3 regions of the Thioalkalivibrio sp. ALE17 genome follow, and region 2 is predicted to be linked to each of the others. Evidence: predicted binding sites of a transcription regulator. Region 2 holds the regulator's gene; each other region holds the start of a gene.
What was found. Region 2 encodes sigma-54, which starts transcription at its own class of promoters, with help from an activator protein. Its sites were predicted from a motif close to TGGCANGNTNCNTGCTT; they were not measured.
Positions count from the first base shown of each region.

Region 1: a site for sigma-54 is predicted at 1,610-1,626, ahead of H609_RS0102805 (PEP-CTERM sorting domain-containing protein). Genes of this name have one in related genera too.
Region 3: a site for sigma-54 is predicted at 1,538-1,554, ahead of flgA (flagellar basal body P-ring formation chaperone FlgA). Genes of this name have one in related genera too.

Region 1 is NZ_AUDT01000002.1:251,979-255,250, forward strand. Features, by position in the region: gene H609_RS0102800 (RND family transporter) at 1-1,333, shown strand, start outside; gene H609_RS0102805 (PEP-CTERM sorting domain-containing protein) at 1,715-2,686, shown strand.
Region 2 is NZ_AUDT01000003.1:91,419-94,690, reverse strand. Features, by position in the region: gene lptB (LPS export ABC transporter ATP-binding protein) at 1-365, shown strand, start outside; gene H609_RS0103650 (RNA polymerase factor sigma-54) at 455-1,936, shown strand; gene hpf (ribosome hibernation-promoting factor, HPF/YfiA family) at 1,953-2,291, shown strand; gene H609_RS0103640 (PTS sugar transporter subunit IIA) at 2,295-2,762, shown strand; gene hprK (HPr(Ser) kinase/phosphatase) at 2,814-3,272, shown strand, end outside.
Region 3 is NZ_AUDT01000013.1:51,100-54,371, forward strand. Features, by position in the region: gene H609_RS0109345 (flagella synthesis protein FlgN) at 1-307, opposite strand, end outside; gene flgM (flagellar biosynthesis anti-sigma factor FlgM) at 323-637, opposite strand; gene flgA (flagellar basal body P-ring formation chaperone FlgA) at 744-1,433, opposite strand; gene H609_RS0109360 (chemotaxis protein CheV) at 1,729-2,667, shown strand; gene H609_RS0109365 (protein-glutamate O-methyltransferase CheR) at 2,873-3,272, shown strand, end outside.

The sequences.
Region 1 (3,272 bases), on a different contig from region 2:
CACCGCGTTCATGGCGCTGACCACCGCGGCGGGGCTGGCGTCGCTGCAGGTCAGCAGCATCCGGCCGATCGAGACCTTCGGTCTGATCGGGGCCTTCGGCGTGCTCCTCGCCGCGGCGGTCGTACTGCTGCTCCTGCCGGCGATCATGGTGCGCTGGGATCGCGGCGACTGGCTCGCCCCGCAGCGCGGCCTGCGCCTGCTCGACCGCTTCACCGCGCTGGCGGCACACCTGGCGATCCGTCGGGCCGGCTGGGTCCTGCTGGCCACCGCCATCCTGGTGGCCCTGGCGATCCCGCAGATCCGGCAGGTCGAGGTCGAGACCGATCTCTACGCCTTCTTCGACGACGACCACTCGATCACCCAGGCGACCCGCGCGGTGGAGCGCGAACTCTCCGGGGTAATGGCGCTGGAGGTGGTGTTCGACGGGCCGGACTGGGACAGCCTGCAGGATCCGGATCGCATGCTGGCCATCCAGCGCGTGCAGGACTGGCTGGACCAGCGCCCCGAGGTGGACTACAGCCTGTCCCTGCCGGATCTCGTCGCCGAGATGCACTGGGCCTTCAACGAGGAAGACCCGGCCTTCCGGCGCATCCCGGACGACCCCAACCTGGTCGCCCAGTACCTGTTCATCTACGACGGCCGCGACCTGTTCGATGCCGTAGACCGCGACTTCGAACGCAGCCGCATCCTGCTCAACCTGAACGCCCACGGGGCGCGGGCCATCAACGCACTGATGGACGACCTGCGCGACCACCTGGAAGCCAACCCGCCGGCCGACCTGGAATGGGACATGGCCGGGATGGCCCGACTGTTCGCAGACCAGGAGCGGTTACTGATCGAAGGGCAGCTGCACAGCCTGTATGCCGTGGCCGCGATGATCACGCTGCTGATGCTGCTGATGTGGCGCTCGATCCCGCTGACGCTGCTCAGCATGATCCCCAACCTGGCACCGGTGGCGATGATCTTCGCCCTGATGGGCCTGCTCGGCATCTGGCTGGACATGGCCACGGCCATGATTGCCAGTGTCGCCATCGGGATCGCCGTGGACGACACCATCCACGTCCTGCACAACTATCGCCAGCGGCGCGGGCGGGGCAGCCCGGTTGCCTGGGCGCTCGCCCGCAGCTTCCGCCGCAGCGGGCGCGCGATCACCGCCACCACCATCGTGCTGGTGGGCCAGTTCCTGCTGCTGGCCCTGTCCGACTTCCAGCCCACGGCCGCCTTTGGCTGGCTGACGGCCTTCGGGCTAATCGCGGCGCTGCTGTTCGACCTGCTGGTCCTCCCGGCCCTGCTGGTCGTCGGGCACCGGCTCGCGCGGGCCCGCGCGGCCTGACCGAGCCCCCGGCCGCGCCTCTGGCGGCCGGCCTGTCGAGATGCTTTACAAGCCAAACAATCCGCACAACCATCGGTTTTTGAAACATTTTTACCGGTTTCTCCGGTTTCGGGCGTCCTGACGGCGGAATCCAGCCGGCCCGCTCGTCGACACCCTTTACAGTTCCCCGGCCACAAGCCCCTCCTGCGATCAATCGATCCATGGCTCAGCAGCTGCCACCCAATTTTCTCCCTTATTTTCAATGCCCTGCGCGCCATCCACTCCGAGACCGGAAATTGGCACGGAGCCTGCTTTGTATTCAACCGAAAGCAACAGACACGGCCACCAGGCCAGACCCCGGCGATGGTTGAATCGCTGTAAATTGAGCATCAGGAGAGCCCCATGAACGCGAAAAAAGTACTTCTCGCTTCGCTCTTTGTCGGCATGTTCGCCGCCGGCGCGAGCACGGCGACAGCGGCAGAGATCATCGACTTCGACATCAACCTCGGCGCCACCGCGGACTACAGCGGTTCGGTCGAAAACGTCCGCCGCATCCAGTTCGACCTGAACACCCAGACCTTCCAGTACGTTCAGGACCCGGACAGCCCGGTTCAGGTCGGCGATGTCTTCTATGACCGCGGCTACGGCGATGCATCGGGGTTCCGCACCTCGCTCAATACCGCTGCGCCTCGGACCGGGGACCGATTGGGTGAGGACTACTCCATGGGGCTCCTCTGGGATGAGCTCCGCGGCGTGGTGACGGGCTCTGGCACCCTGGATAACGGCAATTTCGGCGTGACCGCTAATTACACATCGGTGGGCAACGACAACTTCCAGCTCTTCATCTCCGATACGAATCCCGGCTTCGGTCAGAACTATGAAGCGGCGGCGGCCCACTACAGCGCCGGCGAGCAGGTGATGGAGCTGGCCCTGAATGCCGGGAACAGCATCCTGGAGTTTGAAAGCGCAGGCGGTGCCTTCGTCGAAGGGACCTTCACCTTCGAATTTCAGGTCGTGAACGTCCTGCCGGGCTTCTGGTTCACCTCTGACGGCATCGACTTCGCCGATCTGCTCGAGGACGAGGAAGGCGCCCCGACGTTCATCGTCTCGGCCTTCGCCAGCGCCGGCACAATCCAAACACCGCCCCCCGAGACCTTCTTCGGCCAAGACGCCAACAACGTCTACGGCGACGACCGCGAAGGGCAAACCCTCTTCAGCGAAACTCAGTCCACCCACGACGGCAGCCTGCGCTTCGCGGTGCCGGAGCCGGGTACCCTGGCGCTGATGGGCCTGTCCCTGCTGATCCTGGCGGGCTTCATCGGGGTCGGTGGCATGCGCCGCCGCTCCAACAGCACCCACCGCCAGGCCGCATAACACGCACCACCAACAGCCTTGGTGACCCACTCCCCCCTGTGGGGTCACCGAGTTAAGGGCTCCCTCCGCGGAGCCCTTTTTTCTGCCCGACCCCGGCCCATACGGCAACCCACGCCCAGCCCTGGGCATACCAACCATCACGCACCACCATCATCCACACCCCAGTCAGAGCCTTCCCCCACGCCCTTCAATCCGCCCCGGACACCACGCCCCCACACACCCGCGTCACCCCAGGTCCAGCGCTCCCCCACACCTCGTCATCCCAGCCGCAGCAAAGCGAAGAGCCAGGATCTCCCGACGCTGCCACCAACGCCGCGCCAGCCCTGAAGATCCCGGATACCCGCTACGCGGTTTCCGGGATGACGAACAGGGAGGTGCGCGGTGGAAACATCCTTGTAGGAGCCTGCTTGCAGGCGAAGCCCCTGCCAGAGTCGGGCACGGGCAGGAGCATTCGCCTGCAAGCAGGCTCCCACAGGGGTCAAGGGGTCACATCAGGACATCCGGATTCCCCACCGCTGCACTCCCCCACACTCCGCCATCCCGGCCGTAGCGAAGCGAAGAGCCGGGATCTCCCACCCCCGCCACC
Region 2 (3,272 bases):
TGATCGAGGAGTTTCAGCTCGAGACCGTGCGCCACAGCCCCGGGATCGCGCTGTCCGGCGGCGAACGTCGGCGCGCCGAGATTGCGCGGGCCCTGGCCGGTGACCCGCAATTCATCTGCCTGGACGAGCCCTTTGCCGGGGTGGACCCGATCTCGGTGGGCGATATCCAGGATGTAATTCGCCACCTTGCAGCGCGCGGCATCGGGGTTCTGATCTCCGATCACAACGTGCGCGAGACCCTCGGGATCTGCCACAGGGCCTATATTCTGAGCGAGGGGCGCCTGCTGGCCGCCGGGACACCCGACGAGCTACTGGCCGACCCCCAGGTGCGCCAGGTCTATCTCGGCGAGAATTTCCGCCTGTGATGCCGGCACGCGCACAACCCGCGCCGGTGCACAAACCACGAGGCACGATTTAAGATCGCTCTTATGGTCACCCGCGCCCCGCATAGCCAATGCTGAAACCCGGCCTGAATCTTCAGCTGGGTCAGACGCTCACCATGACCCCGCAACTGCAGCAGGCCATTCGCCTGTTGCAGCTGTCCACGCTCGAACTACAGGTGGAGATCCAGCAGGCGCTGGAGAGCAACCCGATGCTGGAGCAGGTGGAGGACGAGGACGAGATGGCCGCGACCGAGCGCCTGGACGCGGAGGGCGAGGTGGTGGAAGGCGACCGCATGGAGGCCACTACCACCAGCGATGACGTGATTCCCGAGGAGCTCACCACCGACAGCCGCTGGGACGACATCTACGAACCGCCGCCCGCCCCCAAGGGCGTGGATGACCGCGACCCACTGGAGAACACCAGTGACGATGACGGCGAGGGCCTGCAGGACCACCTGCTGTGGCAGCTGCACCTGAGCCACCTGACCCCGCGCGACCAGCGCATCGGCGCGGCCCTGATCGACGCGATCAGCCCCGATGGCTATCTCGAAGGCGACCTCGAGACCCTGGCCGAGACCATCAGCCGCGGCGAGGACGAACCCGTCGGCGTGGACGAGGTCGAGGCGGTCCTGCACTGGATCCAGCAATGCGACCCGCTGGGCGTGGGCGCGCGCGACCTGCGCGAATGCCTGGAGATCCAGCTGCGCGAACTGGCCCCGGACGCCCCCGCCCGCGAGGCCGCCCGGGCGATCCTGGAACACGGCATGGACAGCCTGGGCAAGCGGGATTACAAAGCCCTGCAACGCCAGTCGGGTGTGCGCGACCCGGACGAACTGGCGCGCGCCCTGGACCTGATCCGCACCCTGAACCCGCGGCCGGGCGCGCAGATCAGTGCCGCCACCTCCGAATACGTGGTGCCCGATGTCTACGTGCGCCACACCCCGGAGGGCTGGCGCGTGGAGCTGAACCCGGAGATCGCGCCACGCATCCGTATCAACGACCTCTACGCCGGCATGGTGCGCCAGGTATCGGATGCCCGCGACAGCGCCTTCATGCGCGACCAGCTGCAGGAGGCGCGCTGGTTCCTGAAGAGCCTGCACAGCCGCAACGACACCCTGCTGCGCGTCGCCGAGGCGATCGTCCATCGCCAGCAGGGCTTCCTGGAACACGGCGAGGTCGCGATGCAGCCATTGATCCTGCGCGATATCGCCGAGATCCTGGAGATGCACGAATCGACCATCTCCCGGGTCACAACCCAGAAATACATGCACACCCCGCGCGGGGTCTTCGAGTTCAAGTATTTCTTTTCCAGCCACGTCGGCACCAACGACGGTGGCGAGTGTTCCGCCACCGCCATCCGTGCCATGATTCGCGAATTGATCGACGACGAACCCGCGAACAAGCCGCTCAGCGATGCCCGGCTCGCCCAGATCCTGGCGGACCGGGGCATCAATGTGGCGCGTCGCACCGTAGCCAAGTACCGCGAGGCGATGCACATCCCTTCATCCAGCGAACGCCGGCAGATGGCCTCCATGCCCACCGGCCACAAGTAACCAAGGAGTCCCGACCATGCAGATCAACCTGACCGGCCACCATGTGGACCTCACCGACGCCCTGCGCGACTACGTCAACGAGAAGTTCGCGAAGCTGGAGCGCCACTTCGACAAGGTCATCGACGTGCACGTCGTGCTGACCCACGAGAAGACCCAGAACCAGTTCAACAAGGCCGAGGCGAATCTCCAGGTCAGCGGCAATCACATCCACGCCGAGGCCTCCCACGAGGACATGTACGCCGCCATCGACGCGCTGATCGACAAGGTCGACCGCCAGCTGATCAAGCACAAGGAAAAGGTCAAGGATCATCACCGGGCCGAGGGCGCCCAGCGCAACCGCGAGCAGGCCTCCTGACCCATGTCCATTGCCGAGCTGATCACCGCCGAGCGCATCCGCCTGGAGCCGGAATGCTCCAGTCAGAAGCGGGCCCTGGAGGCCCTGTCGGAACTCCTCGCCGGCGGCGGTGATGCCGGCGGACCGGGCAGCACCGCGATCTTCGAGGCCCTGTCCGCGCGCGAAAAGCTGGGCTCCACCGGCCTGGGCCATGGGGTTGCGATCCCCCATGGCCGCCTGGCCGATCTCGAGGCTCCGCGCGTGGCCGTCCTGCGCCTGGAGAGCGGCGTCGACTTTGACGCCATGGACCACGAGCCGGTCGACATCCTGATCGCCCTGCTGGTCCCGGAGGCCGCCACCAGCGATCACCTCGACCTGCTGGCCCAGCTGGCGCGCGGGCTTTCGCAACCGGACACCATTGCCGCCCTGCGCCGGGCCGGCGATGCCGCCAGCCTGGAACAGGAACTCGTCCGCCGCTTCCGCGAGGGCTGATCCCGTGCGCCCCGCACCCTGCCACGCCACCGATCCCCGCCGGCCCTGCTCATGAACGAGGCACTGGGCGAAGGCGGGATTGCCCGCGACATCAACGTGGAGAGCCTGATCCAGGCTATGGGCAACCGCCTGGATCTGCGCTTCGTGCATGGCGAGCACGCCGCCCCCGACCGCAAGCTGGTCGGCGAGGACGGGGATGACCTGCCACTGGCCGGCCACCTCAACCTGATCCGCCCCAACCGCATCCAGGTCATCGGGGACTTCGAGGCCCGCTACATCGCCGGCCTCAGCGACGACCAGCGCAACGACCTGATCCTGGAGATGGCCCGCACCGGCACCACCGCGGTGATCTTCGCCGAGGACACCTGCCCGTTCTCGGAGATGCCCCATGCCCCGCAGGAGGCGCTGCCGCTGATCCTGTGTTCCAGCACCAGCAGCCACGAGATCATCGCGCTGCTGCGCTACTTCCTGCAGCAGCGTCTGGCGCACTTCGAGGTGCGCCATGGCGTG
Region 3 (3,272 bases), on a different contig from region 2:
TGGACTGGCGCAGGGCCTGCCAGTGATCGTTGAGGACGGCACCGTCGTCCATGCGCGAGAGCAGGCGGGCCATGCCCTCGGGCGTGAATGACTCGCTCGCGGCCTCGGCGATAGCGCGCTGCTGGCGGGTCTCGGTCTCGAGTTCCTGCAGCAGCCCCTGCTTGGTCGCCACGACTTCCTGCAGGGTCTCCGGGGTGCGCGCCTCGACCGCGCGGGTCTCCTGGATCAGGGCCTCTTCCAGTTGGTGGGCCAGCCGGATCGAGGTTTCCAGGGAGCGCAGCAGGCGATGGCGCGTGTCGGTGTTCATCGGTGAGGTCCGTGATTAGCGCAGCAGGCGCTCGAGGTCGATCATGCGGTCGGCCAGCTGTTCGTTGTCCACCGGGTAGTTGCCGCTGGCGATCGCCTCGCGCAGCTCGGCCACACGCGCCGCGTCGAACGGGGCGTTCTCGCCGGCGCTGGCGGCCGAACTCATCGCCTGGGCGGCGCCGGTCAGGGTGAGCGAATCGTTACCGGTGGTCACGGCGCTATCCGACCCTTGCGCCCGGTTGGGCGCGCCGCTGGAGTCCTCGCGGCCCTTGACCGTGGAGCTCTGGCCGTCGGGGCGCAGACTGTTCGTATTGAGGCCCTTGATATCCATTGTGCCGTCCTGTCGTTGTAACTGTGCTGCAAGTGTTTACGGCCGCGTGTGCTGAAACTGTAGCCCTGTGGCGGTGGTTTTTGTAACACCAATCACAGAGTCGGCATCAAAGTGTCACCCGGACGTGCCCGGAGGGCTGGATTTCGCCCTCGACCACGCGCCCGGACGAGGTGTTCCTGACCCGGATGCGGTCCCCGAGGGTGCCGTTTTCCAGGGCCTCGCCCTGCATGCGGATGGCGATCGAGCCGTTTTCGGCAAGGATCGTGACCCGCTGGCCGCGGCTGACGATCTCGCGCTGGGTGACGTGCTGTGTGCCGATGATCTGGCCCGGACGAATGCTGCGCCGGGTCTGCTGACCGATGAGGGCCGACTTGTCTTCATGATAACTGCCCGCGTGGCGTGACGTCTCGATGCGCTGGAAGCGCAGATCGCCGCTGGTCAGCGTGTGCTGGCGAGGGAGGTTGCGACTGGCCACCAGCACCTGAGCGTAACGTTCCACCGTGGCCGGGACATACAGCTGCCAGGTGACCGGGCCCGCACACTGAAGGTGGATCGCGGTATTGCCGTCGCGGCGGCCGCCGGGCGGGAAACGGGCGTTGAGTCCGTCATGGCAGTAGGCCAGCCGGAGCCGGTTGTCGAGCTGGCCGATCTCGATATTGATGTCGTCGCTATGTTCGGCGTCCAGCTCCTGCAACAGAAACTGTTCCGCGGCCGCGCGGATCTCCGCAACGGGGTGGATCTCGGCGTGGGCCGGCACGGAGAGCGCGAACCACGCCACGAGAGCCATGAGCCCCATGGGGATGCAGCGTGATGTACAGGTTGTATGTGGATGCATATGCCGGTCCTCGCCGCCCGAGGGAATACCCCGGGTCTGCCGCGTCCGTTCGCGGACCCGAAGCTATGCAGGTTTGATGCCAGTTGTCCGGGCGGTGCCCGACTCAAGGCCCGGCGTTCAATGCCGTTATCCCTGGGAAGCGGCGCCAGAAGGCGCATACAGGCGATTGCAAATGACAGCCCGGGGGTGCGCGGTGCACACTGAGCTCCCGGGAGCGGCTCGCGGCAGATGGGCGCGGGACAAGGAGAGCAGCACCATGAGTCAATTCATTGACGATGTGAACCAGCGAACGCAGCTGGTGGGTCAGAACCGGATGGAACTGCTGCTGTTCCACCTGGGTGGATCACAGACCTTCGGAATCAACGTGTTCAAGGTGCGCGAGGTGATCCCGTCGCCGCCGCTGCGCCAGATCCCGGGGTCGATGAGTGTGGTGCGCGGTGTGGCTACGCTGCGGGGCGGCACGGTGCCGATCATTGATCTGGCGCGCGCCATGGGCCTGCGCAGCGCGGCCGGTGCCAGCGACAGCGGCGACCAGAAGGTGGTGGTCACCGAGTTCAACCGTTCGGTTCAGGGGTTCTGGGTATCGGCCGTGGACCGGATCGTGAATGTGAACTGGCAGGATGTGAAGTCGCCCCCGCGCGGAACCGGGCGCGAATCCTTTCTGGTCGCGGTCACCGAGATCGACAACAAGCTGGTCGAGATCATCGACGTGGAACGGGTGCTTTCGATCGTCAATCCTCTGCCGACCGAGGTCTCCGAGTCCATCCGAGCGGACGCCACGCCAGCGGGGGGGCGCAAGGTCGTGATCGTTGACGACTCGGTCGTGGCGCGCAAGCAGATCGAGGGGGCGATTCGCGGTCTCGGGTTCGAATACGAGGTTTTCAAGGATGGTCAGGAGGCGCTCGACTTCCTGGAGCAGAAGGCCGGGGAGGGCCCGGTTCGCGACCAGATCGAGCTGGTGATCTCGGACATCGAGATGCCACGCATGGACGGCTATACGCTGACGGCGCGGATCCGGGACAATCCCGCCCTGAAAGATCTGAAGGTGCTGCTGCATTCCTCGTTGAGCGGCGAGTTCAATACCGACATGGTCAAGCGCGCCGGGGCCGATGCGTTTCTCTCGAAATTCAACCCCGACGAACTGGCCAACGCGGTGCTCGACCAGACCGGGCGCGAGGATCAACAGGTCGAATGACCGCCGGGGGGAACGGGGTTGCCGCCCGGCAAGGCCGGGGCGGCGTCACATGGCCGACAAGGGCCCAGTGTCGTGTCCCGCCTGCGACACCGTATACTGAAACCCGCTACCGGGGATTCCCCCTGCGTTTCGTGGCGCGGGCGCCGCTGTCAAGGACTCGTCATCAGGATGCTAATCACCATGGACTGTGCTCGGGGATGAACCGGTGATCGATTCCCGCGATTACGAGGAGTTTTCCCGCTTCCTGCAGGACTGCTGCGGCCTGGTGCTGGGTGACAGCCGTCAGTATCTGGTGTCGAGCCGACTGTCCCGGCTGCTCGACGAGTTCGACTTCAAGAGCGTGCCGGAGCTCCTGCACGCGATGCGGCAAGCCCCGAATCCGCGGCTGCGCACCCGTGTGATCGACGCGATGACGACCAACGAAACCTCGTGGTTTCGCGATGGCTTTCCGTTCGAGATCCTCCGGCATGTGTTGTTGCCGGAGCTGGCTGCGAAGGGAAGCAGCATCAAGGTCTGGTCTTCCGGCTGTTCCAGTGGCCAGGAGGCCTACAGCATCTCCATGGTCGTCTCCGAGTGGGAGGAATCCCGCCCCCCGCGCAAGGTGC